DNA from 2 places in the Exiguobacterium sp. U13-1 genome. Region 2 is predicted to be linked to the other one. Evidence: riboswitches for the same ligand, from Rfam matches in the RefSeq annotation. Region 2 holds a riboswitch; the other holds the start of a gene.

Region 1 (15,270 bases), 420 kb from region 2:
ACAGCGGATTCAGGAAGGAACGCTCCCGGCCGAAACGAAATTACCTTCTGAAACGGAATTGATGCATGAATTCGAGGCGAGCCGCGGAACGGTTCGAAAAGCGATTGATGCCCTGCAAGAAAAAGGCTTCGTCCGTAAACACCAGGGGAAAGGTGTCTTCGTCCTGTCGCAAGAAGCGATCGAGTTCCAATTCAACGGCATCGTCAGCTTCTCGGAAGCACATCGCCGGATGGGGCGTCATACCGTCGAGACGGATGTCTTATCCTGCGAAGTCCTTTCCGCTTCTGCTGAACTCGCTTCGTTATTACATGTGGCACAAGGAACGGACGTGACGCGCATCGAGCGAATTCGCCAAATCGATGGTGAACGTGTCATCCGTGACATCAATCATTTCGTGACAGCACTCGTACCCGGACTCACGACTGACATCGCTCAAGGTTCGATCTATCAGTACATCGAAGAGACACTTGGTCGGCAAATCAGCTACGCAAAACGAAAAATCGAAGCTCGCCCTGCGACAATGGAAGACCAAGAACGACTCGACCTTCACGATATGACGCATGTCATCGTTGTCACGAACGATACGTATTTCTATGAAGGACAACATTTCGAACGGACGGAATCGCGTCACCGGCTCGATAAGTTTCAGTTCACTGATATTGCCCGTCGTTGAATATAGGCTGCAAGATGAGGGAATTCGTAGATGACGGATTCTCTCTTTTTTATTCTCCCCAACTTATCTATATAAGTTCTTGACCAACTTATATAGATAAGTTAAGATAAGTGTGCGCAGATAAGAAAACGTTTTCATTTTAAAAGTGGTCGAGTATGTCACTTCCAAAAAGGAGCATCGAGATGAAACCAAACTATCGTCAGATTGCAGAGCAAATCATTGAGAACATCGGAGGTAAGGAGAACGTTGAGCAGGCAGCTCACTGTGTCACCCGTCTTCGTTTAACGCTTAAGAATCAAGAGCTTGTCGATCAAGAAGCCTTACTTGAAGTTCCGCTCGTCAAAGGCGCGTTCTTGAACGCGGGTGTCTATCAAATCGTCATTGGTGCCGGAGACGTCGACCGGGTCTATGCAGAATTCATTCAATTAACCGGTTTACAGGCAACAACGATCGCAGATGTTAAATCGTCTGGCGCTGCCAAGATGAATCCGTTCCAAAAGTTGATCAAAGTCTTTTCTGATGTCTTCATGCCTATCATCCCGGCGATCATCGTTGCTGGTCTCTTAATGGGAATCAATAATCTATTCGGTATCGAGTTCGGTGGCAAGACGATGATCGATCGTTATCCAAACTTACAAGGACTTTGGGATCTCATCAATATGATGGCAAACACGGCCTTCGTCTTCCTCCCGGCACTCGTCGGTTGGTCAGCGACGAAACGCTTCGGTGGAAGTGAGATTCTCGGGATTGTCATGGGTCTGATGCTTGTTCACCCAGATCTCTTAAACGCTTGGAACTACGGACAAAGTGCTCTAAAAGGTGAAATCCCGACGTTCAACATTCTCGGTCTCTTTGAAATTGAAAAAGTCGGTTATCAGGGACAAATCCTCCCTGTACTCGCCGCTGCTTATGTTCTCAGTACGATTGAACGTTGGCTCAAAAAACGGGTACCGAATGCGATTCAATTACTCGTCGTACCGATTACGACGATCACATTGACGGGCTTCCTCGCCCTTGCCGTCATCGGACCGGTCACGCGTCAAGTCGGTGACTGGATTACGATCGGTGTCGTCAATACGTTCGAAGCTGTTCCGTTACTTGGTGCCTTACTCTTCGGCGCACTCTATGCGCCGCTCGTCATTACCGGCATGCACCACATGTTCATCGCCGTTGATCTACAGTTGATCGGACAAAGCGGAACGACGTTCATCTGGCCGATGATCGCGATTTCGAACATCGCCCAAGGTTCAGCAACACTCGCGATGCTTTTCCTCGCGAAAAACGTTAACGATAAAAACATGGCATCAACGTCCGCTTTATCCGCCTACTTCGGGATCACGGAACCAGCGATGTTCGGGGTCAATCTCCGATTCAAATATCCGTTTTACGCGGCACTCGTCGGTTCAGCGATCGCGTCAGCTTTCATCGCCGTCAGTGGCGTTCTTGCTCCTGCGATCGGTGTTGGCGGATTACCTGCTTTCATTTCGATCGTACCAGGCTCGATTCTGTCATTCATCGTCGGCATGGTGATAGCGATCATCGTTCCTGTCGCCTGTACGTTCCTGTTCCACTATGTCTCAACGAAACGCGCAAAAAAAGCTGCCCTGAAAAAAGCAGCGTAATTCTAGAAAGGTGTGTATCTAATGATCACGACAACCGATTGGCGCAAATCCGCCGTTTATCAAATCTATCCGAAGAGTTTTTATAGTCCGGAGGGCAAAGCGACCGGTACGTTACGTGGCGTCACTGCCAAACTCGATTATCTGGCGGATCTTGGTGTCGATTACCTTTGGTTGACGCCGGTCTATGCTTCACCTCAGAACGACAATGGCTATGATGTCAGTGATTATTACGCGATTGATCCATCCTACGGAACAATGGACGATTTCGAGACGTTACTTGCAGAAGCAAAACAACGCGGTCTGTCTGTCATGATGGATATCGTCGTCAACCATTGCTCGACGTCGCACTCTTGGTTCGAAGAAGGACGTCACCCGGACAGCCCGTATCACGACTATTTTATCTGGCGCGATACACCGAACGACTGGGTATCGAAATTCGGCGGTCCCGCTTGGTCATTTGATGAGGTAGCTGGCAAGTATTACTTGCACCTGTTCGACAAGACACAAGCGGATCTGAACTGGGAAAATCCACGTTTACGGGAAGATGTTTACAACATGATGCGCTTTTGGCGGGATAAAGGGGTCAGTGGCTTCCGACTCGATGTCATCAATTTGATTTCAAAAACGCCAGGTCTTCCGAACGATCCAGCAGGAGACGGTCGTTCGTATTATACGGACGGACCGAACGTCCACTACTACTTGCAAGAGATGAACGCAGAAGTCTTTGCCGGACACGATCTCTTGACCGTCGGTGAGATGTCGTCGACGTCACTTGAACACTGCCTTCGTTATTCATCACTTGATGAACAAGAACTGAAGATGACGTTCAACTTTCATCATTTGAAGGTCGATTATCCGAACGGTGAAAAATGGACGGCAGCACCGTTTGATTTCAAGCAACTGAAACAGATTTTCTCCGACTGGCAATTCGGCATGAACGGACAAGCCTGGAACGCAATTTTTTGGTGCAATCATGACCAACCACGCGTCGTCAGCCGATTTGGTGATGACGTCACGTATCGCGTCGAAAGTGCGAAGATGCTCGCGACGACGCTTCACGGTTTGCAAGGTACACCGTACATCTATCAAGGAGAAGAGATCGGCATGCCGAATCCGGACTTCACGGATTTGTCCGACTACCGCGATGTCGAGACATTGAACGCCTATCAGGAAGCTCGGAACAACGGTATATCGGAAGAAGCGATTCTCGCTGCGATTCGTCAAAAATCGCGTGATAATGCGCGGACGCCGATGCCATGGTCAGACGCACTCAACGGTGGCTTTAGTACAAGCGATCCGTGGATACCGGTCTCGCCGACGTATGACCAGATCAATGTCGAGTCGGCTGTCGCAAACCCTGACTCGGTCTATCATCATTACAAACGATTGATTCAACTCCGTAAACAGTATGACGTGCTCACGGATGGTTCGTACCGTCTGTTGACACCAGACGATCCGTCACTCTGGGCGTACGAACGCGTAACGAACGAGGAAGAGTTGCTTGTCGTTTCGAACTTCTACGGAACAGACACGACGTTCACGTTACCTCGTGACGGGTCGGACTATACGGTGTTGATTCACAATTATCAGCAGATACAGACAGAGGGTCAAACTCTGACGTTACGTCCTTATGAATCCTTGATGCTTTATCGTAAAAAGTGATGCATCTCTCGTTGTTCTCTTGATCAAATAAAAAGGGAAATCACCATCCGAGTACATGACCCGGAACGTGATCTCCCTTTTCTCATACTTCATCATACACGAACTCGTTTTTAGAGCATGTATCCTACGAAACCTTCCGATTCGCTTCTTCTCGTTTCAACTGTTCGCGGAACAGTCGTGTCTCGGCAATAACGACACCAGACAATCCAATTAAACCAATCAAGTTCGGAATCGCCATCAATCCGTTGAAGACATCGGAAATCGCCCAGACCATGTTCAAGTTCGTCGTCATCGCACCCGCTCCGGCGACTAAGACGAACAGGATGCGGTACGGTAGGATTGATTTTTGACCAAACAGATAATAGATCGATTTTTCCCCATAATATGACCACCCAAGGACCGTCGAGTAAGCGAACATGACGAGACCGATCGTAACGATGTATTTCCCAGCAGGACCGAGGAAGACTTCGAAGCTCGCCGTCGTCAATTCAACACCCTCCAATTTCGTATCGAGCTGCCCTCCCATGACGAGCGTCAGGCCCGTGATCGAACAGACGACCAATGTATCGAGGAACACTTGCGTCATCGAGACGAGCGCTTGACGCCCCGGGAAGTCCGTCTTCGCAGCAGCGGCTGCGATCGGTGCTGAACCAAGTCCTGCTTCGTTCGAGAAGACACCACGCGCGACACCGTAACGAATTGCCGCCCCGATTGCCCCACCCGTGATTGCCTCGTTTGAGAACGTACTACTGAAGATCGTTGAAATCGCACCTGGAATCAGATCATAGTTCATGATGAGAATCAGCAAGCCACTTCCGACATAGAAGAAAATCATGAACGGAACGAACAGACTGACGACTTTCCCGATTGACTTGACCCCACCGAGAATGACGACACCCGTCAGTACCATCAATACGATCCCCGTCACGTAAAGTGGCACATCAAACGTTGATTTCATCGCGAGGGCGACCGAGTTCGTCTGGACCCCGTTTCCGATCCCGAACGCAGCGATCGAAGCGAACGCGGCAAACAAGACACCGAGCCATTTCTGCTTCAGTCCACGCTCGAGGTAATACATCGGTCCCCCTGCCATCTGTCCTTTTTCATCAACGACACGATATTTGACGGCAAGAATCGCTTCCGCGTATTTCGTCGCCATCCCGAACAGACCGGACAGCCACATCCAGACGATCGCGCCTGGTCCCCCGAGGACGACGGCGGTTGCGACACCGACGATATTTCCCGTACCGACGGTCGCAGCCAGTGCCGTCATCAACGCTTGAAAGTGACTGATGTCACCTTCTGACTTATCGTCCTGATGCTTTGAAAACGCAAGCTTCAGCGCATACGGCAGTTTGGTAATTTGAATGAATCCTAAGCGAATCGTCAAGTAAATCCCCGTACCGACCAACAGAATGAGTAACGGTGGTCCCCATACGATATCGGACACCGCACTAATCCACTCACTAAATGAATTTCCCATTCGTCTTACCTCCCTTTATGAGATATGTAGTTCCTTACCATTTTTTCAGAATTTACTGATAATTGTCAAACTATTTTTTCATGAAACTATTTTACGTTTTAATTTTTTTGATAATAAGTAAATTTTTTACTTGTGAAGGTATAATCAAGAAAATAAATAGTTCATCTTGCAAAAAAGGAGCGAATCATATGAAGATTAAAACGAAGCTTATCTTATTGTCCTCCATCCTTTTGCTAAGCTTGATTGGCGTCGGACTGTACGGCGGATTCTCGCTCGACCACGTCGACAAACAGAGTCAGACCATCACGTCCTCCTGGATTCCTGGTCTGAACTTATCCCATGAAACGAACACGGCACTGTCTGATTTGCGACGTGTCGAATTATTACACATTCAAGAAAATGATCCAGAGATCAAAGCCGGTTATGATAAGCGTGTCAAAGACGGTTTAGCGACCGTTGACGCGAATCTCGCGAAATACGAGAAAACGATTTATTTAAAAAGCGATCGCGAACTGTTCAATGATCTCACGAAAAAATGGCAAACTTTCAATGAGACGACTGATCGTCTTCTCGCCCTCAGTACACCAGAAACCCAAAAAGAAGCAGTCACCTATTATGAAGGTGAGAGTCGTGATTCATACTTCGCTGTCTCTGATCAATTAACGAAAATCGTGAAATACAATAATCAACAAGCGAAAATAAATGGTGATGCCATCACAAGTTCTGCCAATACAGCTCATATCCTTCTCTTCACGATCATCGGTGTCGTCGGATTACTCGGTGTCATCTTCACCGTCTTGATTTTACGCTCGATCTTCGTTCCACTCCGTCAACTGCAGGCGAAAACGCATGAACTGGCAACACAAGGCGGCGACTTGACGGCTCAACTCGACGTCGTGCGTGATGATGAAATCGGACAAATCGCCCAGTCGATGAATCAATTCATCGCCCACTTACGGACGATCATCATTCAAGTCGATGATACAGCAACCCACGTCGTATCGACCTCACATCACGTCTCCGGTCGAATCAGCGAACTCGATCAGGATATGGCGTCGACTTCCCATACGATCGAAAACTTATCAGCCGGTATGCAGGAGACAGCCGCCTCTGCCGAAGAGATGAACTCGTCTGCTGTCGATATGGAAGCGACGATTCATGATATCGTCTCCGGCGCAGAAGCAAATGGAAAACGGGCACAAGAAGTCGGCGGGCGTGCTGAATCGCTTCAAGTCGTCGCGACAGAAGCGAAACAGACCGCGAATCACATCCTTGCCGAGACGAAAAGTAAACTCGAGGACGCGATGACACGTGCGAAAGCCGTCAAAGAAATTTCCGTCTTATCGGATGCGATTCTCTCAATCGCCGCACAAACAAACCTATTGTCCCTTAACGCTTCGATTGAAGCAGCACGCGCTGGTGAAGTCGGTCGTGGCTTCGCCGTCGTCGCCGATGAGATTCGTAAACTTGCTGAAAGTAGCCGGGATACCGTCGAACAAATCCAAGACGTCTCGATTTCCGTCATCGAGTCCGTTGAACATTTAAACGCTGCTTCCGGTGAGATGCTCTCCTTCATCGATACGAAGGTCGTTAAGGACTATGATTTATTCGAAGACGCCTCCGTTCAGTATCGAAATGACGCACAATTATTCGGTGATGCAGCGGAACACTTCGCCGCTCAAGCCGGTCAACTCCAGGAACTTACAGCAAACATGCTCGGTGTCATCCATGATGTCGCCGTCACCGTCAACGATGGAGCGCAAGGCACACAATCAATGTCGGAACAAATCAATCATTCCGTTCAAGCATTCCGGGATGTGCACAACCAGACTTCCGTCAGTCAACAACAGGCGGAGTCACTAAAAGAGGTCTTACGCCAGTTCCAAGTCTAAACGACAAGCCCCTCGTCTTCAGATCAGAAGAGAGGGGCTTGTTTTTTATTGACCGGCACCTGTGAGTGGTTGTGCGTCTTTTGCTTCCGCCGGTAATTTGATCTCGTCGATCTCATTGAATTTCGAGAACGTCGACTCATTCTTCATGTTGAACTCGGTCTCTTTTTCAATCGCAAACACCATATCCATGTCGAGTGACTTCGGATAGAATGTCTTCGCGTCGTACGTCATTTTGTAGTTCATCTTTTTATAATCGATGCTATCCATCGCATCTTTCATCTGCGCCATCTGTCCTGTCTGTTCGAGTGAATCCTTCATGAAGGCCTTCAGGTCATCCCCACTCAGCTTAACGTCGATCTGATAGACATCGCCCTCTTTTTTCGCTGTCCAATTATCTTTGTATTTCTTTAGGAGCTGCAAGTTTTGTTCCGTCGATGCCGATGATTCCATCGCTTCGACCATCTCGCCTAGCTCCGACACATCTTGAACAATCCATTGTCCGTTTTGCGAGAGATACATTTTATCGTCAACGATGTAACTTTCAATCGTCACGTCTTTCCCGTCTTCAGGATTTTTCATCGTCATCGTCTGCTTCATCGCGAGTGGCTTTTGAATGATATCTGCTGAAACCTTCTGATCCATCGCCATCTCACCTGCTTTAGAGCTGACTGTTCCGTCCATGTGGAACGATTTGATGTCCTCTTGAGCGGCTGTCGCTTTCTTTAACAGCTCTGTGTTCGAGAGTTCCCCCGACTTCTTCGAACCAGATCCGCTGCCACTACCTGAATCCGTCTGTCCATCTTGGCATCCGGCAAGTCCAATCGATGCTGCGACAATCCCGGCTGCTACCCACCTTGTTTTCTTCATATTCATTTCCTCCTTTATACGCGTTACCCTGATTTACGAAAAACATTGGAAAATGTTTCAAAGTTTCTTTAGTAGACCATTACCGTTCTCCTTCAAAACGAACCCTCAAATTTCAAATCTACTATCCTTTTTTTGAAATTTGGTTCAGTGCTCGTGAGATTTTTGCAAAAAAACAGGCTGACGGAAGCTTCCATCAGCCTGTTTCTGGTTTGTTAAATCGTCCGTAAAAGATTCGCCATCTCGATTGCAGAAACCGCTGCTTCGTAACCTTTGTTCCCAGCTTTCGTACCGGCACGTTCGACTGCTTGCTCGATCGAATCCGTCGTCAGGACACCGAAGATGATCGGTACGCCTGTGTCGCGTGATGCACTCGCGACACCTTTCGCGACTTCGTTACAGACGTAATCATAGTGTGACGTCGCCCCACGGATGACGGCGCCAAGTGTGATGACTGCGTCATACTTGCCGCTTTTCGCTAACTTTTCCGCGACGAGTGGAATCTCAAATGCCCCAGGAACCCACGCTGTATCGACAGCATCCGCTGCAACACCGTGGCGGCGGAAAGCGTCGTTTGCTCCACCGACGAGTTTTGATGTGATCAATTCGTTAAAACGTGCTGCGACGATTGCGACGCGTAGTCCTTCTCCTGTTAAGAAACCTTCGTAGATCATGATGTGTGTCCTCCTTGGATGTCGAGCCAGTGCCCGAGTTTCGTTTGTTTTGTTTTCAGATAGCGCTGATTTTCTGGTTCAGCCGGTACTTGATGGGGTACACGTTCGATGACTTCGATCCCTTCTTGTTCGAGCACCCGTTGTTTATCCGGATTATTCGTCATCAAGCGGATCTTCGTCACGCCTAGATCGCGCAACATGTTGGCCGCGACCGTATAGTCACGCATATCCGTCGGATAACCGAGTGCATGGTTCGCTTCGACTGTATCAAGTCCTTGTTCTTGTAACTCGTACGCTTTTAACTTCGCCATCAGACCGATGCCGCGTCCTTCCTGGCGTAAATACAAGACGGCTCCACCTTCTCGTTCGATCCGTTCGAGTGCCGCATCGAGTTGCGGTCCACAATCGCAACGCTTCGAACCGAAGACGTCCCCCGTCAGGCATTCCGAGTGCAGCCGGACGAGCATGCCGTCGTACGCTTCACCCGACAAGACAGCGACGTGTTCTTTATCGTCTTGCGTCGTATAGCCGATCATCCGGAAAGCTCCGAACGTCGTCGGAAGTAACACTTCCGCTTCCCGCGTCAATGGACGCTCGAAGTACGCGACGAGTGCTTCGATCGTAATCAGTTTTAAACCGTGTTCTTCCTTATAGAGAAGTAGATCATCCACACGTGCCATCGTGCCGTCTTCCTTGATGATTTCACAGATGACGGCGATCTCATCGCTGCCGGCAAGACGGGCAAGATCAACGCCCGCTTCCGTATGTCCGCGTCGTTCCCGGACACCGCCTTCTTTTGCGATCAACGGGAAGATATGACCTGGTCGTTTAAACCGTTCCGGTCCATCGATTAGCATCCGCTGGATCGTTAGCGACCGTTCTTCAGCGCTGATACCGGTTTTCGCGTCTTCATGATCGATACTGAGTGTGAATGCCGTCCCATGTGGGTCCGTATTATTCGCTGTCATCGGAGCAAGTTCGAGTCGTTGTGCAATCCGCGGACTGACTGGTACGCAGACGAGTCCTTTTCCATGCGTGATCATGAAGTTGATGTTTTCTGGTGTCGCGTGTTCCGCGAGCATGACGAGATCGCCCTCATTCTCACGGTCCTCATCATCACAGACGATGATCGGTCGTCCGTTCTTCAAATCTTCTATTGCGTCTTCAATCAAGTCGAATCCATTCATTACATGTCGCCTCCTAAGAATGCTGCCCAGTCCGTCTGCTTCTCATGCTGCGTGAAATGATAGAGATGTTTCGCCATCATGTCACACTCGATATTGACGACTGCACCGCTTGCCAATCGATCAAACGTCGTCACTTGACGTGAGTGCGGAATTAATGAAATCGAGATTGTTTCCGGCGTGACGCGTTGCAACGTCAGGCTCGTGCCGTTGATTGCGATCGAGCCTTTTGGAATACAATACTTTTGCCACGATCCGACATCAAACGTATAGACCATCGCTTCTCCATCCGGTCGCCGACTAATCAGCCGTGCTGTGCCGTCGATATGTCCACTGACGAAATGACCGCCGAAGCGACCGTCTGCTGGCATCGCCCGTTCAAGTTGCAACGGGCTGCCGACCCGGTACGTGCCGAGGGCTGTTGACCGAATCGTGTCATGGACGGCATCGGCCGTAAAACCAGTCGGGCTCATCGACGTGACGGTCAAACAAATCCCGTCGACGGCGATGCTGTCACCAATCTTCGTTCCTTCGAGCACCCGGTGCGCTTCAATTTCAAGCGCTAATCCATTCGGTCGCGGAATCTTTCGTTTTAAGGTCCCGACTTCTTCAATCAATCCGGTGAACATGTCGTCTCCTCCTTTCGGATGTACGTCAGATGGAGATCCGGTCCGACCGTTTCGATTTGGTCGATTTGAAACCGATCTTCGATATCGTGTTGACTGTTCCAGGCATTGCCTTCAAAAATCGATGGGGCTTGATAGACTTCAAGCCGATCGACGAGATCCGCCTCAAGGAAAGCGGCTTGAATCGTTGGTCCACCTTCAATCAAGACACTGCGGATGTCTTGTTCGTATAAGCGTTTCAAAATCGCTTCTGGCGTCTCATATTCACCGACGAGGACTGTCACTTGATCATGACTGACCCGCGGAACACTCGTCAGCCAGTAGGTTGGATTTTTACCCTCGTGGAAGACTTGCGCCGTCTCCGGGACCCGACCACGGCGATCGACGATTACTCGAATCGGTTCGATGCCTGACGCCGCGCGTAATGTCAGTGCCGGATCATCGATAAGGACCGTCTCACTGCCGACGAGGATTGCATCGTGGCGTCCGCGCAGGGCGCGACCGTTCTCGCGTGCTTCTTCTGACGTGATCCAGCGTTGTTCACCTGTCGCTGCGATCCCGTTCATCGTCTGAGCGATTTTGACGGTCACGGTCGGACGTTTTCGTTCGATCGTCTTCCAGAATTCCGTGTAGAGAGCTTCTGCCTCATGTCGTAACAAGCCGACCTCGACTTCGAGTCCCGCGTCTTGTAGGCGTTTGATTCCTGAACCGGCGACGATCGCATGTTTGTCTTCCGTTGCGACGAAGACCCGTTTGATTCCGGCTTGTAGAATCGCTTCCGTGCATGGTGGTGTCTTACCGTGATGATTGCACGGCTCAAGCGTCACGTAGAGATCAGCACCACGGGCGGCTTCTCCTGCCATTCGCAAGGCTTCGACTTCCGCGTGCGGACCACCGGCAAACCGATGTGCACCAAAGCCAATGATGCGTCCTTGTTTGACGATGACACAGCCGACACTTGGATTCGGACTTGTTTGTCCGTGTAACATATGTGCTAATTGCATGGCATAACTCATCATCTGTGACATCGCGTTCACTCCTTTCAAATGAAAAAAAGACGCCCCTTGAAAAAGGGGCGTCTGTATAGAAGGGTTCACGAAATACACGGTTCGCTCCCTGCATTTTTTCATGCAGAAAGAGACCGTCTCCTGAAAACATTTTTTCAGAAAACAGCTTGAATCGCGTCGTTTCGTTCTTCTCCCATCCGGACTTTACCGTCGGCCCTGGAATCTCACCAAGTCAGCCATGATGCGTACATCATGGGTCGCGGGCTCGTCGATCGATTGATCGCATCACCGCCGGTTGGGATTTTCACCCTACCCCGAAGAACTGGATTATTGAGTTATACAACTTTAGCCTAGCATATCTTTTTCAAGAAAACAAAGCGCAAATGCTTCTGTCTTGTCTCTTTTTTGATTTCGCTCCAGTTCTGTCATCTCTCACCAATTCGTCATCGACTACATCGCAAAAACGACTGGATCACCTGATAACAGTGTGTCCAGTCGTTGTTTTCCGCTTACAAATACCCGTTCTTCCGGTCGTGGAATTCTTGAGCAATCGCCCCGCGCGTCCGTTCATCCGCAAGGACACGAAGTGCTGTCCGAGCGAGGATTTTTGCCCCCGTGATTAATGCTTCATCTCCTGCTTCTGAACGTGCCGCTTCTTTGAACGCTTCCGTATGGGCGACGAGATCATCTGGTCCAATCTTGATATACGGATGGATTGTCGGGATGACTTGACTGATGTTACCGGCATCCGTCGAGCCAAGACCCGGGCGTTCGTCCAAGTGAACGATTTCGCCGAGCGCCTCTGCTTCTTCTTGGAACAGACGGTCGAACGCCCGGTTGAAGACGAGGTTATCGACTTCATTTTGGAAAGCGATGACGTCAAGCGTCGCCCCGGTCGCGAGTGCCGCGCCTTCAGCAACGGCTTTGACTTTTTCCGTGACGGCATTCAGTCGTTCCCGTGTCGTCGCCCGGATGAAGAAACGTGCTTTTGCGTATTCCGGGATGATGTTCGGTGCATCGCCACCATGCGTGATGATTCCGTGGATCCGGACATCGTCCGGTAACTGCTGACGTAAGGCATTGATGCCGTTGAAGAGTTGGATGACCGCGTCGAGAGCATTGATGCCTTCTTCCGGTGACGCCGCAGCATGCGCCGGACGACCAGTAAAGGCAAAGTCGAGCGGATCGACTGCAAGCGAAGAACCCGTGATCCGTGTTTGTCCGGACGGATGGACCATTAAGGCTGCATCGATTCCTTCCAGCAACTGATGTTTGACGAAACTACCTTTCGCACTACCGTTCGGTCCACCTTCTTCGGCCGGTGTTCCCAGCACGACGACACTTCCACCGACTTCATCGAGCACTTTACTAAGTGCGATCGCTGCCGCAACACTCGTCGTACCGATGATATTATGACCGCATGCGTGCCCGATGCCTGGCAACGCATCGTATTCTGCCAGAAAGGCAATCGTCGCGCCTGATCGGTCGCTCGACTTCTTCGCGAAAAATGCTGTATCGTGCCCCGCGACACCAAGTTCTACCGTAAATCCTTCAGCCGTCAGACGTTCCGCATGGAGCCGCGAAGCAAAGAATTCCTCGTTCCCGATTTCCGGTGTCGCATGAATCCGGTGACTCGTCTCAAGATACGATTCTCGTTTTTGTTCGATGTCTTGTTCAATCGTCTCTACCCATGTCGTGCGTACTGGTGTCGTCATATAGTCCACTCTCCTTTTGAATTTATTCGCCGATGTCGCTTAGTGGAACGAACGTCGGGATCGTACTACCTTTGTATTCTTTTTTGATGAAAGCCGCGACATCTTTTTGTTGGTAAAGCGACGCGATTTTTTTCAATTCTTTTTTGTTTTTGTCTTCCGTCCGTGTTGCGATGATATTGATGTATGGTTTTGCTGTCTCGTTCTCATGGACGATCGAGTCCTTGATTGGATTGAAGCCAGCATCAACGGCAATGCCATTGTTGATGATCGATGCCGCGACGTCCGGTAAGACGCGCGGTGTTTGCCCAGCGACGATCGGAACGATTTTCAGTTTCTTCGGATTCTCGACGATCTTATCGACTGAACCGTTACCGTCGAAGTCGTCCGGTAACTTGATCAGACCGGCTTCTTGTAGTAACAAGAGGGCGCGCCCCATGTTCGTCGCTTCGTTCGGAACGGCGATTTTTCCGCCGACCGGAATGTCTTTGACATCCTTGTATTTATCCGAGTAGATCCCCATCGGTGCAATGACGGTCGTCGCGATCGGTGACAGCTTCAACTTGTGTTCCTTCTTGAAGGCGTTGAAGTAGGAAATCGTCTGGAAGGCATTGGCGTCGATCTCACCCTCAGCCAGTGCCATGTTCGGCTGGACATAATCGGAGAACTTGACGAGCTCGATTTTGATGCCCTCCTTTTCTGCTTTTTTCGCGACATAGTCCCAAACTTGTGTGTCTGAACCGCTGACACCGAGTTTGATCGTCTTTTCGTCTTCTCCTGATGCTGCGCACCCGGCAAATAAAATCGTCGTTAGTGTTGCTCCAATTGCTACTGCTTTTTTCATGGCTGAATCGCTCCCTTGATTAATGTCTTCTGATTTTTCGTGCGACGATATTGCCTGTCGTCTGTAAGCCTTGAACTAAGATGACGAGAATCCCGACCGTGATGATCATGACTTTCGTGTCGAATCGTTGATAACCATAGGTGATCGCTAAGTCACCGAGACCACCGCCTCCAATCGCACCTGCCATCGCTGACGCCCCGATCAAGCCAATCGTCGCGATCGTTAAGTTCAGGATCAGTGAACCGAGTGCTTCCGGTAGGAGGAAGCGGAAAATCGTTTGAAACGGTGTCGCACCCATCGCTTCTGCTGCTTCCAGAACACCTTTATCGACTTCGAGTAACGAGCTCTCGATCAGACGCGCCATGTACGGTGCGGCGTAAAAGACGAGCGGGACGATGGCGGCTTCGGTTCCGATCGATGTCTGGACGATCAAGCGCGTCAACGGGATGATCGCGACGAGTAAGATGATGAACGGAATCGAACGGAAAATATTGACGATACTGTTGAAGAACGTGAACAGCGGGACATTTTCAAGCAATGCTCCTTTTCGCGTGACGACAAGTAGGATACCGAGTGGTAAGCCAATCAAAGTCGAGAATAAGAGTGAGACGGATACCATCGTCATCGTCTGCAAAAATGCCGTCCAAATATCACTGTAATTAACTAGCATGGGCAAGCACCTCCTCGACTGTCACCTGTGCCTGATCGATATAGTGTAACGCTCGTTTTACTTCAGCCGGCTCACCGATCAACTCGACGAGTAAGGTGCCAAACGGCGTATCCTGCAACTCTGTGATGCTCCCGTGCAAGATGTTGACATCGACGTCAAAGCGTTTCGCGACTTGCGATAAGAGCGGCTGCCCCGTGTGATGTCCGAGAAAATGAATCTTATAGATTGGATGTGCATTTCGCGACTCGATCAACTGACGAATCGATGCTGGAATTTCGTCATGCATGACGGACCGGACGAAGTTTTTTGCCGTCTCGGTCTGAGGGCTTGAAAAGACGTCGAAGACCGTTCCTGACT
Region 2 (15,270 bases):
CATAGTAGATGACAGAGAGTGCAAGACCGACGACGATGACGAGCCACCACTGCGTGCGTCCCGGAAGAACACCGAAGAGAAGGAAGTCAATCAAACCACCAGAGAATGTCATACCGATCTTAACGTTCAACAATTGCATCGTCATGAACGAGAGACCTGCGAAGACTGCGTGAACTGCGAACAAGATTGGAGCAACGAACAAGAACGCGAATTCGATTGGCTCTGTGATACCTGTCAAGAATGCTGTAAGTGCTGCTGATCCAAGAAGACCACCAACGACTGCGCGGCGCTCAGGACGAGCTTCGTGGTACATAGCAAGAGCTGCCGCTGGAAGACCGAACATCATGAACGGGAATTTACCAGTCATGAACGTACCAGCAGTCAATTCAACGTTATCTTTCAATTGAGCGAAGAAGATCGCTTGGTCACCACGAACGACATCACCTGCTGCATTCGTGTACGAACCGAATTCGAACCAGAATGGTGCATAGAAGATGTGGTGAAGACCGAATGGAATCAACGAACGTTCGATGAGACCGAAGACGAATGCTGCGAGTGTTGGGTTTTTCTCCATCATGAAGTGGGAGAATGTGTTCAATCCGTCCTGAGCGAACGGCCAAACGAATACAAGTACAAGACCTGCGAACAATGAAACGACAGCAGTAACGATTGGAACGAAACGTTTACCAGCAAAGAATCCGAGGAACTGTGGCAATTCGAGATTATGGTACTTCCCATACGCCCAAGCTGCGATCAGACCGATGATGATACCACCGAATACCCCAGTTTGAAGTGTTGGGATACCGAGTACGTTTGCATACCCTTGACCGTTAGCAACCATTTCTGGTGTAACGCCGAGCCAAACGCTCATTGTTTTGTTCATGATCAAGAATCCGACGATTGCCGCAAGTCCGGCTGCGCCGTCCCCTGCAAGACCAATCGCGACACCGACCGCGAATAAGAGTGCTAAGTTACCGAAGATGATATCCCCGGCTGCTTCCATCAATTTTGCAACCTTGATGATTGCATCATTTTTTAAGAACTCGAGTTTTGACGTCAAGTTCGGATTTTGCATCGCGTTACCGAATCCGAGTAGGATACCGGCAGCTGGCAAAATCGCTACAGGAAGCATCAACGCTTTACCGACACGTTGAAGAACAGCAAAAATCTGTTTGAACATGTGTGTTTCCTCCTTTTCCTGTTAAGAGCGAAGTATGATGAATAATGCCAATGATTGAGACGAAAAAAGTCAGACATCTGACCGTTTTTTTACAGAAAAAAATCAGGCACGAGCGGATTGTAGACAATAGACTTATCCCGTTGAATAACGGAAATAAAGCTTCTTGCCCGACATCCCACTCATGCCTGATCGTATCAGTAACACGTAGTCCGTGCGGTCATTTACCTGAATCGTACTGCACTAAGCGTTGCAGATGCATCGTAAGATACGTCGCCTCACCGCGCGGTACCGCTTTCTTCAACTGACGTTCCATGATGGACATCAGCTCCCAAGCAGTATCATAGCATAGCGGATATTCTTCACGCAATAGCTTTTCTACTTTTTCTGGAGCCTCTAGATACTCCCCATTGGAAACCCTTTCAATCGCTGAACGAAGGTGCCGAATCAGACGCTTGTAATCAAGCGATTTTCGGTCGATTTTAATCTCCAGTCGCTGCTCGATATGACTAGCGATTAAACCGACGAGCTGATGATGGCGGTTGACTTCGAGTACGTCTTTGAAGTTCGTCGCAGAATGAATATGAAGTGCGATGAATCCTGTCTCCGCTGGAGGTAGGTAAAAATTCATCTCAGCACTGATGAACTCGACGATTTCTTCTGCAAGGGCGTACTCTTCCGGATACAGGGCTTCCGTTTCGGCAAGAAACGGATTCGTGACTTCCATTCCTTGTTCTAGTCGCTTGAACGTAAACGTCAAATGATCCGTCAATCCGATATGGATATGTTCGTCGACCTTTTTTCCGAAGCGTGTCTCGATCATCGAGACGATCTCGTTCATCAGCGCGATGAAATTTTCATCGAGGTGACCGACGAGCGCCTTATATTGATCCTGTTCTTCTTTATCCTTCAACGTGTAGACTTTTTCCAACTTGTCGAGATCTGTCAGTTGATCGCCTGGCTTCCGACCGAAGCCAATCCCTTTTGCGAGGATAATGACTTCCTGATTCGCACCAGTCGAACAAATGACGACATTATTATTCAATACCTTGATAACGTGGTACATTTGTTTATCCATTCGCTCTCAACCCAATCTGCTCTTACACATTTATTTAAAGACATTGTTTTTATTATAACGGTTTTTCAGACACGAAAAAAGCCTACTTACTCAAGTAGACTTTAAAACATTTGGTAACCGCTCTTACGCAAGAAGCGAATCGATAGACCGGCGATGATGATTCCGGCAAGACCAGCCGCGAACATCGTGATATCCGCTGTCTGTAGACCAGCAATCCGGTCCCCAAGATTCGGAATCGCTTCACGAGCATTCGTGAAGTATTCGAGCGTTGATTGGTTGTCGATCATCATGATGATGATGACCGGATAGAGTACGAGCATCACCCACGTACTCCGCAACAACATGTTTAAGATGAATCCGATACTGAAGAACATGACGAGATAAAGCACACTCCCGATCACGGCTTGAATGATATGCATACTGTTCCCCCTTTGAATCTCTTCTAGTATAACCGACAAAAAAGGCAAATGCACGAGTGTACATTTGCCTAAAACGTGAACTTAGAACTTCCCTTTTTTGATCGCAAGACCAAGTTTTTTCAGTTCGAAGAAGTGTTTGTTGTCGATGACTTTTTTCATGAACGATGCGTTACGGCCGTAGATCTTCTTACCGAAGACCATGCCGATACCGTCTTTATGACCAAGTGAAGCGACCGTTCCTTTGTTCTCGTACGTGAACGTCGATGTTTGACGACCAGCGATGAGTGCTGCGATGTTCTCAGCGACTTTGTGTGCTTGTTGTGTCGCGATTTGTGCAGTTGGTGGGTATGGACGGTTCGAACTTGGATCCATGACTGCTGAACAGTCACCGATCATGAAGACGTTGTCGTGTCCTGGAACACGGAGATCTTCTTCGACGACGACACGGTTACGCATTGCTTCGAAACCAGATGCTGCAACGACAGGGTTACCGCTGACGCCACCTGTCCAGATGATCGTGTTCGCTTCGATTGTTTCAGTTGTGTCGCCTTGAAGCGGACCGAATGTGACACTTCCTGGTCCACATTCCTTGATGCCGTTACCGAGTTTGAACTCGATGCCTTGACGCTCGAGCCATTTGTGTGCGTAGTTGACGAGATCTGCATCGAATCCTGGAAGGACTGTTGGTGCTGCCTCGATGTTGACGACACGAACGAGTTCGCGTGGGATATCATATTGTTTGCACAGTTCTGGAATACGGTTGACGAGTTCACCCATGAACTCGATTCCTGTGAATCCAGCACCACCAACAACGATCGTCAAGAGTGAACGATCTTGTGATCCTGTTGTTTTGTACTGTGCGAATGAGTAATCGATATGTTCCTTGATTTTACGGACGCTGTTCAACGAGCTGATTGTCAGCGCGTGTTCCTTCAATCCTTTGATACCGAATGTTTCAGGAACGCCACCGAGAGCAACGACAACGTAATCGTAAGGAACTGTTCCGCCATCTTGTAAGAGAACCGTTTTAGCAGCCGTATCGACTTTCTCAACGATACCTTTAACGAGTTTGACGCGTGACGGGTTGATGACATCATTGATGTAGATGCGCGCTTGCTCCGCAGACATCGTACCTGCAGCTGGTTCGTGCAACCAAGTTGTTTGGTAATGATAGTCGTGTTTGTTGATCAGCGTGATGTTCGCTTGATCGACGCCGAGTTTCTTTTGAAGGTTGACTGCTGTGATCAATCCACCGTAGCCCGCTCCAAGAATAACAATGTTAGGTGTGTTCATGTTCTGATACTCCTTACGAATCGTAGTTTTGTTGTGATTTTCTTCACATTCAATTACAGACGAATGCTCAAAAATTTTGTTCAAATAATGTTCACATGTCTATAAGCCTATTGAAACACTTTTTAGGAATGATTGCAAAAGAAAAATGTCATTTCCTTTAAAAAAATGTGAGATGTCCCGCACTTGCACCCTCACCCCCTACTTCCTATATAATAGACCTATCCAACGCTAGGAGGGAATCAGATGCACCAACCATATGATGTCACGATCATCGGCGGCGGTCCGGTCGGACTGTTCACCGCGTTTTATTCAGGGATGCGCCAGATGAAGACGAAGGTCATCGAGAGTCTACCTCAATTAGGTGGTCAACTCGCTACGCTTTATCCTGAAAAATATATATACGATATCGCCGGTTTTCCGAAAGTAAAAGCGCAGGAACTGGTCGATCGATTGCTTGAACAAGCAAATGAATTCGATCCGACGTACGTACTCGGTGAGACCGTCATTGCTTACGAACGCATGGATGACGGAATCATCCGCCTCGTCACGAACAAAGGCGAGCATTATACGAAGACCGTCATCTTGACGGCAGGAAACGGCTCGTTCGCTGCACGTCCACTCGGCGTCGCGGACGCAGAACGCTTCGAAGAAACAAACCTCCACTACTTCGTTAACGACATGGAGCGTTTTAAGGATCGCCAAGTCGTCTTGCTTGGTGGCGGCGATTCAGCAGTCGACTGGTCATTGATGCTTGAACCGATCGCAAAATCCGTCACGCTCGTCCACCGCCGCGATAAGTTCCGTGCCCATGAACATTCGGTCGAACTTTTACACGATTCGTCCGTCAACGTCATGACACCATATACACTTGAATCGGTCACAGGTGAGACGCACATCGAGACGCTGACGTTCAAACATGCTGAAAGCGGCGAAGTCGTTGTCGTTGCTGCTGACGATGTCGTCTGTAACTTCGGTTTCGTCTCGTCACTCGGACCGCTTAAAGAATGGGAAGTTGAATTCGAACGCAATTCGATTCGCGTCAACTCGAAGATGGAGACAGCGATTCCAGGTGTCTTCGCTTGTGGTGATATTGCGACTTACGAAGGACGCGTTAAACTGATCGCAACAGGATTCGGTGAAGCACCGATCGCCGTTAACCAAGCGAAGCTTCTCGTTGATCCATCTGCTCGTCACCCGCAACACTCGACGAGTCTGTTTGAAAAAGTAACGAATCATTCTTGAGATATATGTGAATGACTGCAAATGATGAGAGGTCGGATTCCGGATGACATACCGGAGCCCGACCTCTCATTTTCATGGAATCACACTTAAGATGTTGAAAACGTCCGATTTCATACGGATGATCTTTTAACAGGTATCCGGTAAATCCGTTGTACGAGTTCGACTCCACCACGCTCAATCGTCGATTCTTCGAAGACCTGACCACCAAATCGTTCGTAAAACCGACACGCAGGATTATCTCGCAAGACAGAAACCTGCATCGTCTCATACTCCGCTAAATCATCAGCAATCTGGTGAAACAACGCTTTCCCGAATCCCTGCCCTTGAGACGCTTGTAAGACATAAATCGCATAGAGCTCCCCTTCACGCGCATCACTTCGATTCGGTCCGCCTTGCGCAAATCCGACGATTTCGTCTTCTGATTCCACAACATACACGCGCTCATCGACTAACGTCTGCTCCCATTGTTTCGTCCGTTTCGCATGCGACAACTGTGCTAAATACGGAGCCGGGATGATCCCTTGATACGTCTCGCGCCAGGCATCGATATGAACGCGCGCGATGGCTGACGCATCTTCAAGACGCGCTTTACGAATATTCATAACGCAATGATGAAGCGACGTGTTTCGCGTCCATTACGAACAGTCGGCTCGATTTCTCGTCCGCCGTTCGCTAAGATGACACGACGTGATGCTAGATTATCAACGCCACACGTCAGTAGCACTTGATCCAGTCCACGTTGTCGTGCTTCTTCAAGCGCCAATCGAAGACCAGTCGTCGCATACCCTTTCTGACGCTCAGATGGTCGGATCCCGTATCCGATATGTCCGCCGTATAACTTCAAGTTCTCCGTCAAATCATGCCGGAAGTTCAGCGCACCGACGATTCGTTGCCCGTCGACCATCCAGTACGTCGAATGGGTGACAAGACCCGGTCTGACCGTCGTCTCCATCTCCTTGAGTTCCGCAAAATAAGCGCCGAGCGGTTCATATGTGTCTCCGACTGCTTCCGGCACAATCGTTTCGCCCGACTCTCGCCAGTCTTCTAAAAAGGCGCGGTACTCTGTCTCCCACGCAAGAGTTGGTTTCATTAACTGCATCATTGGTGATTGCGCACCTCCTCTTCAATCAAACGATCGAGCCAGTCATCGACATGTTGGAACAGATAGCCCGCTTGTTTCGCAGCTGTTGTATCCATATAGAAATCGCGTTCTGGCGCAAGCGGTGATTCATCCTCTCCTTTTGCGACGAGTTGACTTGTCGTTCCCGCAACGCGGTCGATTTTATCCAATAGGTCTTGAATCGATAAGACACCGTCACTTGCAGCATTGATCGGTCCCGTCAGTTCCGAGCGACCACACCACTCAAGAAAGGCAGCGGCTTCGTAACTTGAGATATAACCCATCTTTGCGTATGTGTTTTCAGCAACGATCGGACGGCTGCCAAGCGCCCGCTTGATATGAAAGACAAGTCGCTCCGTATAGTCATCGGGTCCGAGAACAACCGGGAAACGGACGGCAACGACTGGGAATGTCGCCCGTTGGAAGAAATAACTCTCCGCTTGGCGTTTCCCTTCGCCATATCCATGTTCCTTCTCAAGGTCATATTTCCCGGGAAACGGATTGTAGGCACGCTCCGTGATATTCGCACCACCGTCTTCATAGACAGACATCGTCGACGTCAACACGTAGCGTCCGACTTTTCCTTCAAACGCGTCGACCGCGAGCTTTGCTTGATACGGCGTGAAACAGATATTGTCATAAATGACATCCCAGTGCTGTTGGCTCAAGTCCTTCATCGTACTACTCGACGTCCGATCCCCTTTAAAGAATGTCAAGCCCTTTGCGACCGGTGGAGTATGCTCACCGCGTGTGACGATCGTCACATCATCCCCCGAATCGGCTAACCGAATCGCTAAGCGTCGTCCGAAATAGCGTGTTCCCCCGAAGATCAATACTTTTCTCATCTTGAAGCCCTCCCTGTTCGTAGTAGCATTCACTCTCTTAATATTTCGAGTCAATGGAACAGGTCTCCTGTAGAAGGCAATAAAAAAATCGTGGACATCGTCCACGATTGGATTCATTAACAGCCACCCGGTGTCCCGGCATTCGTTGCCGTCCGGAACGATGTCCCGCAACCGCATGTTGCGATAGCATTCGGATTCGTGATCGTAAATCCGCCGCCGAGCATCGACTGCTTATAATCGATTTCCAGTCCTTTGACGACCGGATAATCTTTTTCGTCCACGATGACGGTCACGCCGTGCTGTTCGAAAACGAGATCCGTTTCTTTCTGTTGATCGAATCCCATTCCGTACGACAGACCACTACATCCACCACCTTGGACGAGCATCCGAAGATTCCGTTCATCTGCTGGTGCCTGCGCCATCATGTCCTGGACTTGTAACGCTGCTGCCTCCGTTAAATGGATCATGTCATCACCTTCCTTTTCTTTAGTATACGCAACTTTTGGGCGAATCGAAACCTAGTTGCTTGAAACTATCTTGAATTCGTTGTATAAATGGTATGTACAATAAAATAATCGTTCCATCTTCAGGGCAGGGTGAAATTCCCGACCGGCGGTAAACAACTCTTCTTGAGTTGAAGCCCGCGAGCGAATAGGGCGCTATTTGCTGATTCTGTGTAATTCAGGAGCCGACAGTATAGTCTGGATGGGAGAAGATGGCGGCATGAGCTTGAATTTGATCGATTTTTGCAACAATCGATTAGGTTTATTTAATGCGGACTTCTCCCCTGTTGATCTCATCAATAGGGGTTTCTTTATGGGCGCAGTCATGCCAATACTTCATCGAGAGGAACGAGCAAAAGGAGACAATACTCGTATGAAACGCACACAAAAAATGGTCACTCTGTCAATGTTAGGTTCAATCTCGTTTGTTCTTATGCTAATCAATTTTCCACTACCATTCTTACCGAACTATCTGAAGATCGATTTCAGTGATGTTCCTGCTCTCGTCGCAGCGATCATGTTCTCACCGGTTGCAGGCGTCATCGTCGAAGCATTGAAGAACGTGTTGTACTATATCTTCCGCGGAAGTGGTGTTCCGGTCGGAGAATTCGCGAACTTTGCTGCAGGCGTCGCATTCGTACTTCCTGTCAGCTGGTTCTACCACAAAAAGAAATCAACACAAGGTCTCGCAACTGGTCTCGTCGCTGGTACGATCACGATGGCACTTGGTCTTGCGATCCTCAACTATATCTTGATCCTGCCAGCGTATGCATGGTTCCTCGGTATGGACTACATGGCGGATCCAGCTGTCAAATGGACAGCGATCACAGCCGGTATCTTACCGTTTAACGTTATCAAGGCGTTGTTCATCTCGGCACTCTTCATTCCACTGTTCTTGAAACTAAGACCATGGATGATGCGCCGTCAACAATCTGCCTGATCCGAAAAGCTGCGCCCGCTGACGGACACGAATCCCCTCGTTCAGATGAACGAGGGGATTTTTTGGCTGTCTTTGTTTACAGCTCGTTCTCTTCGATTTTCAGGTAAATCTTCTCGAGCAACTCTTCCGGTGTTTCGCCTACGACAGTCTCACCATCGACGAGACAAAAATGGTCGAGCGAACAAATGCCACAATAGCCGAGGCAACCGTATTCGACGACGTCGACATTCGGATCACGTTCGAGTTGCTCCATGACGACCTGTGTACCAGCTGCTAAGTTACTGATACAAAATTCAATAATCGGATTCACTTTTTTTCCTCCTTCAAGCAGGAAACGACCTGCCTCATGTCGTATTATACAAGGTCAGACTGATTTAGGGGAACTAAGGGGGATTTTACGTTATGAAGCAATTGGTCGTACTCGGCGGAGGATATGGTGGAATGCGGATTTGTGAGCGGTTCAAGGACGAGGAAGTTGCCGTCACGCTCGTCGATCGTCTGCCATACCACGCACTCAAAACGGAATATTACGCACTCGCAGCAGGTACATTATCAGATCGGGATGTCCGGATTGAATTTCCGGAGGGGAAACATCTTACTTATAAATATGGACATGTCATCAAAATCTCACCGGAGACGAATACGGTCCACCTGCAGGACGGATCAGAATTATTTTATGATGACTTGATCATCGCTCTCGGTTGTGAGGATAAATACCACAACATTCCGGGTGCTCAAGAGTTTACATATAGCATCCAGACACTTGAAGAATCAAGGAAGACACAGCAAGCGATCTATGGCCTGTCACCGGGATCCGTCGTCTCGATCGTCGGTGCCGGTCTATCCGGTGTCGAACTTGCCAGTGAACTGCATGAGAGCCGGAAAGATTTAACGATCCGTCTGTTCGACCGCGGACCATCCGTCTTGTCGTTCTTATCCGACAAAGTCTCGTCTTACGTTCAAGAATGGTTCGAGGAGCATGACGTAGAGGTCATCAACAATTCGAACGTCACGCTCGTCACAGCGGACGACGTGCGAAATGGCGACGATACGTATCCATCCGACTTAACGATTTGGACGGCAGGTACGCAGCCGGTCAAGGTCGTTCGTGATCTCGGCTTTGCTGCGGATAGTGGTGGTCGTATCAAATTGACGGCACATCATCACGTACCAGAATACGATAACGTCTTCGTCATCGGTGATTGTGCCAGCTTACCGTATGCGCCAAGTGGTCAACTCGCAGAACATCAGGCAGAACAAGTCGTCGATGTCTTGCAAGCCAAGTGGCAAGGTAAAAAATTACCGAAGTTGCCAGAAATCAAACTGCGCGGGATGCTCGGATCACTCGGAAAATCAGACGGGTTCGGAATCGTCATGGGTAAACAGGCATTGACAGGAAAAGTCCCACGTCTCCTGAAGTCCGGTGTCTTATGGAAACACAAAAAGATTAAATGAGCAAAAGAGGTATCCGACTCGGGATACCTCTTTTTTTCGTTCACCCCGTTTGACTTAACTTCGCATCAATCGCCGCTGTGATCGTCTTTAGTTTGACGTACCCCTCGTCAATCATCTCGTCATCTAGAACAATCAACGGGTAAAAATAGACATCCTCTTTCAGCGCTTCCGTCCATTGATCCGCTGCAGCTGTCTCGAAATCGATATAACGTAACGTCATCGCTTGCTCATATTTCCGCCCAAGGACGGCTTGTAACCAGCTGAACGTCTCTTCCGAGCTGGGTGCCCCGACACAACTCGGACAAGTGACTGCTGTCCCATAAACCGTGATTTCCATCTTGAAGTCCCCCTTTTCAATTCACTCCTCTTTAGTATACAAGTTTTCCAGATTGAGAACATTTTTCAACCCTGTTACAATGAAACTATACGAAAGGATGTGTTTACGCATGGAAATGTTTGATCAAGTGAATGAAGTTCTTGAAAAATTGCGTCCGTTCCTTCTTCGTGATGGAGGAGACGTTGAACTCGTAGATGTAGAAGACGGAATCGTAAAACTCCGTTTGATGGGAGCTTGTGGTAGCTGCCCAAGTTCAACAATCACATTGAAGGCCGGTATCGAACGTGCCCTTCTTGAAGAAGTCGCTGGTGTCGTCGAAGTCGAACAAGTCTTCTAATACATGAAATCCCGAACGAATTCTCGTTCGGGATTTTTTGATTCACAGAATCCATTCAGCTAACGTATCGACCATATATGTCGGTTGACGATCCTGACCTTGAATGAAGACGGGTGTATGGACGCCAGAATTGACGTGCATCGTCCGGATGCCTCCATTGATTCCGAACAGAATATCCGTATGGTAGTTATCCCCGACCATGATGACGTTTTCTTTCGATAGACCAATCATCTCCGTTGCGATATCGACCATGACCGGTTCCGGTTTACCGATGAAGAACGGTTCCTTCTCCGTTGTCACGCGCAGGACAGACGTCAAGGCACCGTTACCTGGTAAGAAACCACGTTCTGTCGGAATCGCGATGTCACCATTCGTCGAGATGAAACGAGCACCAGCACGAATCGCAAGGGCACCGACAGCGAGTTTTTCATACGTGATCTGACGGTCGAGACCGATGACGACGTAGTCTGCCGCTTCGGTTGCGACGACGTCTAACCCTTCCCGTTCAAGCGCATCGATCAATCCTGTTTCTCCGATGGCATAGACGCGCGCTTTCGGTGATAGATCAGCGATATAACGACCAGTCGCCATCGCACTCGTCAAGACATGCTTCGCATCAGAATGAACACCCATCCCGCGTAATTTCTCCGCGACAGCTTCTGCCGTCATCGACGCATTATTCGTCACGAACAAATACGGAATCCCTTCTGCTTGCAGACGATTGACGAAATCGACCGCTTCTTTTACCGGTTCCGTTCCGTTGTACATCGTTCCATCTAAATCAAATAAATAGCCTTTTGCCTTCATCCTGACTCACTCCTCGTTTGGTAAAAATGCAGACACCGGTCCGAGTTCTGTCTCGATATACCGGCGAATCGCTTCTGGGAAACGACGTAGTTCTGCTTCCTCTGTCTCTAGTACCGCCCGAATCTCTGCCATACTCGACTCTGTGAATGACCGGACGATCAACGTACGTAATGCAACAAGCTTCTTCAGACTCGTCGCGAGCGGTCCATCGATCACCTTCTCATCTTCTAAAATGAGGATGATATCTTCATAACTTCCCGGATCCCGCATGATGAATCCATCAATCATACTGTTTCCGATGTCGATGACACTCTCGATGACTAAAAAACCGATTCGCTCCATAGCCAGTGCTGTCGTCACCGGATCCCCCGTAACTTCCTTACTTTGTCGAAGTGCCGTCTCATAACAGACGACCGTCTCTTCGATTTTTTGACGATTGACGAAATACATCTTCATTCCCCCTCACATCCTCCATTTTATCGTTATCCGGCAATCCTGAAAAGCAGAAAGGTCATTTGCATCACATTCCCCAATGTGTTATACTCAATTTAGATTTTTGCTGAAAATAGTATGTCACATTGGTGACGTGGAGGTTATATACATGGAACGGGAACTCGCACTGGAAATCGTACGCGCTACGGAAGCAGCAGCACTAGCTTCTGCTCAATGGATTGGTCGCGGTAAGAAAAATGAAGCGGATGATGCAGCAACGACTGCAATGCGCGAAGTCTTGAACACGGTCAACATGAACGGAACGGTCGTCATCGGTGAAGGCGAACTCGACGAAGCACCGATGCTTTTCATCGGCGAACGTGTCGGAACAGCAAACGGTCCAATCGTTGACATCGCGGTCGACCCACTCGAAGGTACGAACATCGTTGCCAAAGGTCTCGGTAATGCGATGGTCGTCATCGCCGTCGCCGATCAAGGTGCCCTGCTCCACGCACCCGATATGTATATGGATAAATTAACAGTTGGACCAAACTTAAAAGGGCACGTCTCGCTCGACGATCCACTTGAAGTCATTATTGAAAAAGCAGCTCAATACAACAATAAACGGATTGAGGACGTCACGGTCATCATGCAGGATCGCCCGCGTCACGATCACTTCCGCGAAGCTGCAATGCGAATGGGCGCACGGGTTCGTCTGTTTGAAGACGGTGATGTCTCAGCTGGAATCGCACCACTCTCTCCTGCGACAGGAATCGATATCTTCATCGGCACAGGCGGTGCGCCTGAAGGTGTCATCACGGCTGCTGCGGTCAAAGCGATGGGTGGCGACATGCAAGCCCGCTTACACCCGATGAACGAAGAAGAAACCGCTCGCGTCATCCGGATGGGACTTGAAGATCCGCTTCAACTCTTAACACTCGACGACCTGATCAAAAGCGACGACTGCATTTTTGCTGCAACAGGCGTCACGACAGGCGAAATGCTCGATGGCGTGAAGTTCTTGACGGATGATATCGTTGAAACGACATCCCTCGTCATGCGTTCGAAAACACGGACAATCCGAAAAGTTATCGCCGAGCATAGCTTATCTCGTAAACCGTACTTGCAAAAAGTCCCCCAAACCCTTTAATCTGAAACAGACGTTAGGGAAATGAGGGAAGCTTGATGATGGAAGAACGTGATTTTTTATATGATGATGTCGAACAAACGAAGACACGCTTCGTCAGTTGGATTGGAGAAGCAAGCCGGTTTGATCTCGCCATCACGCATTCGGAACATTTTTACGGTAAGATTCTCGTCTTGAATCTTCTATCGAATCGGTTTGCAATCATTGGTGCGGATGATTTCGATGAACCAGGCTACATCGCGACGGCGTTTGACGTCGAAGACGATGCGGCAACGGAACTCGAGATGTATCTGCGCGCTTATATCGGTCTATGAAAACAGCCTTCGTCCGCGGACGAAGGCTGTTTGTCTTATAAGAGACGATCGTTTCGTTCATTTAGTGTGTTTGGTCCGCTAAAGACATTCGTATTGTCTGACTCGTCATGGGCACGGCGTTCTGAATGCTGATCCGCTTCATCACCGACGAGCAATACGAATTGACCACTTTCGACCGCGTGATTCGCACGATCGACGTCTTCCTTCGTCAAGCCACTTCCATGAATCGCGTCTCCATGAGAAGCTGTGTCATCTTTTTTGAAGATGCTCTTGATTTCCTGCCAGAGATTACGATGATCTTCCTGCGACAAACGTGTTGACGTCTGTTGGTTGTTTAGATCCGCCAATTCCTCGATTTGTTCAAGATCGTATTTGTCGTGTGCTAAAACTTTTAAATCAGTCGAGACGACACCGGCAACACGGAGATCGTGCACGGCACTAACAACTTCTGGTACGGATGAGTAAATTCCAACGATTCGCATGGATAGTTCCCCCTATTAGGTACGTGATACTTATAGTAATAGCCGAATTCCGTCCACTAGAAACGCTTTTCTGTATGACAGTTTGATTACTCGCCTTCCGTCTTCTCTGGTGCAGGTGCGAACTTCCGTTTCAACTTCAACGTATTGGATGAAGAACCGTCGAAGCGAGGTGGTGCTTCTTCTCCTTCTACCAATCCGATCTTCTTGACGATGAAGTAGGCACATCCGAAGTTACAGTATTCGTAGAGATAATCCGCCACATGCGAAATCTTCGTATCAAATGTTGCTTTCTCGTGTTGATCCTCATAGAAGCCACGTAGCCGTAATTGACCGTGCCCCCAGTCCCCGACGATATAATCATATTTCTCAAGGACATCGCTAAAACGACCGATGAAGGCTTCCTCATTAAAACCTTCGCGCTTCTCTTCGACGACCTCATAACGTTCCCGATTGACTTGTATCATTATTCCCACCTCCTGCTGTTCTTATCATAGCATATTCCATTTCGCCTGGCAGACGAAAAACCGTCCGAGCAACTGCTCGAACGGTTTTTGATCATTAGTCGATCGGAAGTGCTGTTTTATTCTTTTTCGCTGCGTTGACTTGCTCATCCGCGTGGTACGACGAACGAACGAGTGGACCTGCCTCACAGTGCGAGAACCCTTTGCTGAGGGCAATCTGCTTCAGTTCAGCAAACTCTTGTGGTGTATAGTATTTGATGACGTCGAGGTGTTTTTTCGTTGGTTGGAGATACTGACCGATCGTCATGATATCGACGTTATTCGCACGGAGATCATCCATCGTTTCAAGAATCTCTTCCCATGTCTCACCAAGACCAAGCATCAAGCTCGACTTCGTTGGAATTTCAGGTGCGAGTTCCTTCGAACGACGAAGGAATTCAAGCGTCCGGTCGTAAGTGGCTTTCGCACGAACGGTCGGTGTTAGACGGCGGACCGTCTCGATGTTGTGGTTCATGATGTCTGGCTGTGCATCAATCAGCGTTTTTAATGCTTCGAAGTTCCCTCCCATATCTGAAGGCAAGACTTCGATTGATGTTTCTGGATTCATCCGACGGACTTCACGGACCGTCTCCGCATAAACGCCTGCTCCGAAATCATTCAGATCGTCGCGTGCGACCGCTGTGATGACCGCGTGCTTCAAGTTCATCAAACGGACGGATTCCGCGACACGTTTTGGTTCTTCGAGATCAAGTTCGTTTGGACGTCCTGTCGTCACGGCGCAAAAACGGCACGCACGTGTGCAGATACTTCCGAGAATCATGAACGTCGCCGTCCGGCGTACCGCCCAACACTCGTGGATATTCGGACACTTTGCTTCCTCA

Evidence for each region. Region 2 has a riboswitch for FMN ahead of ESP131_RS14905 (ECF transporter S component). Riboswitches for the same ligand answer to the same signal wherever they lie in the genome.
Region 1: another riboswitch for FMN. It lies ahead of ribD (bifunctional diaminohydroxyphosphoribosylaminopyrimidine deaminase/5-amino-6-(5-phosphoribosylamino)uracil reductase RibD); the one in region 2 lies ahead of ESP131_RS14905 (ECF transporter S component).

Annotation. Positions count from the first base shown of each region.
Region 1 covers NZ_CP015731.1:86,241-101,510, forward strand. The annotation lists gene treR (trehalose operon repressor) at 1-673, shown strand, start outside; gene treP (PTS system trehalose-specific EIIBC component) at 856-2,295, shown strand; gene treC (alpha,alpha-phosphotrehalase) at 2,317-3,957, shown strand; gene ESP131_RS00440 (alanine/glycine:cation symporter family protein) at 4,082-5,440, opposite strand; gene ESP131_RS00445 (methyl-accepting chemotaxis protein) at 5,629-7,332, shown strand; gene ESP131_RS00450 (DUF6612 family protein) at 7,378-8,199, opposite strand; gene ribH (6,7-dimethyl-8-ribityllumazine synthase) at 8,412-8,870, opposite strand; gene ESP131_RS00460 (bifunctional 3,4-dihydroxy-2-butanone-4-phosphate synthase/GTP cyclohydrolase II) at 8,867-10,057, opposite strand; gene ribE (riboflavin synthase) at 10,057-10,683, opposite strand; gene ribD (bifunctional diaminohydroxyphosphoribosylaminopyrimidine deaminase/5-amino-6-(5-phosphoribosylamino)uracil reductase RibD) at 10,668-11,708, opposite strand; FMN riboswitch at 11,869-12,013, opposite strand; gene ESP131_RS00475 (M20 family metallopeptidase) at 12,197-13,402, opposite strand; gene ESP131_RS00480 (MetQ/NlpA family ABC transporter substrate-binding protein) at 13,425-14,243, opposite strand; gene ESP131_RS00485 (methionine ABC transporter permease) at 14,263-14,913, opposite strand; gene ESP131_RS00490 (methionine ABC transporter ATP-binding protein) at 14,903-15,270, opposite strand, start outside.
Region 2 covers NZ_CP015731.1:2,870,228-2,885,497, forward strand. The annotation lists gene ptsG (glucose-specific PTS transporter subunit IIBC) at 1-1,180, opposite strand, end outside; gene glcT (glucose PTS transporter transcription antiterminator GlcT) at 1,398-2,255, opposite strand; gene ESP131_RS14870 (YuiB family protein) at 2,357-2,674, opposite strand; gene ESP131_RS14875 (NAD(P)/FAD-dependent oxidoreductase) at 2,756-3,967, opposite strand; gene ESP131_RS14880 (NAD(P)/FAD-dependent oxidoreductase) at 4,211-5,209, shown strand; gene ESP131_RS14885 (GNAT family N-acetyltransferase) at 5,320-5,811, opposite strand; gene ESP131_RS14890 (GNAT family N-acetyltransferase) at 5,808-6,311, opposite strand; gene ESP131_RS14895 (NAD-dependent epimerase/dehydratase family protein) at 6,308-7,174, opposite strand; gene ESP131_RS14900 (HesB/IscA family protein) at 7,291-7,641, opposite strand; FMN riboswitch at 7,753-7,895, shown strand; gene ESP131_RS14905 (ECF transporter S component) at 8,051-8,617, shown strand; gene ESP131_RS14910 (YuzB family protein) at 8,694-8,927, opposite strand; gene ESP131_RS14915 (NAD(P)/FAD-dependent oxidoreductase) at 9,020-10,072, shown strand; gene ESP131_RS14920 (DUF1462 family protein) at 10,113-10,409, opposite strand; gene ESP131_RS14925 (NifU family protein) at 10,519-10,746, shown strand; gene ESP131_RS14930 (TIGR01457 family HAD-type hydrolase) at 10,789-11,553, opposite strand; gene ESP131_RS14935 (DUF86 domain-containing protein) at 11,560-12,003, opposite strand; gene glpX (class II fructose-bisphosphatase) at 12,155-13,135, shown strand; gene ESP131_RS14945 (DUF3055 domain-containing protein) at 13,171-13,446, shown strand; gene ESP131_RS14950 (general stress protein) at 13,482-13,928, opposite strand; gene ESP131_RS14955 (YutD family protein) at 14,015-14,392, opposite strand; gene lipA (lipoyl synthase) at 14,487-15,270, opposite strand, start outside.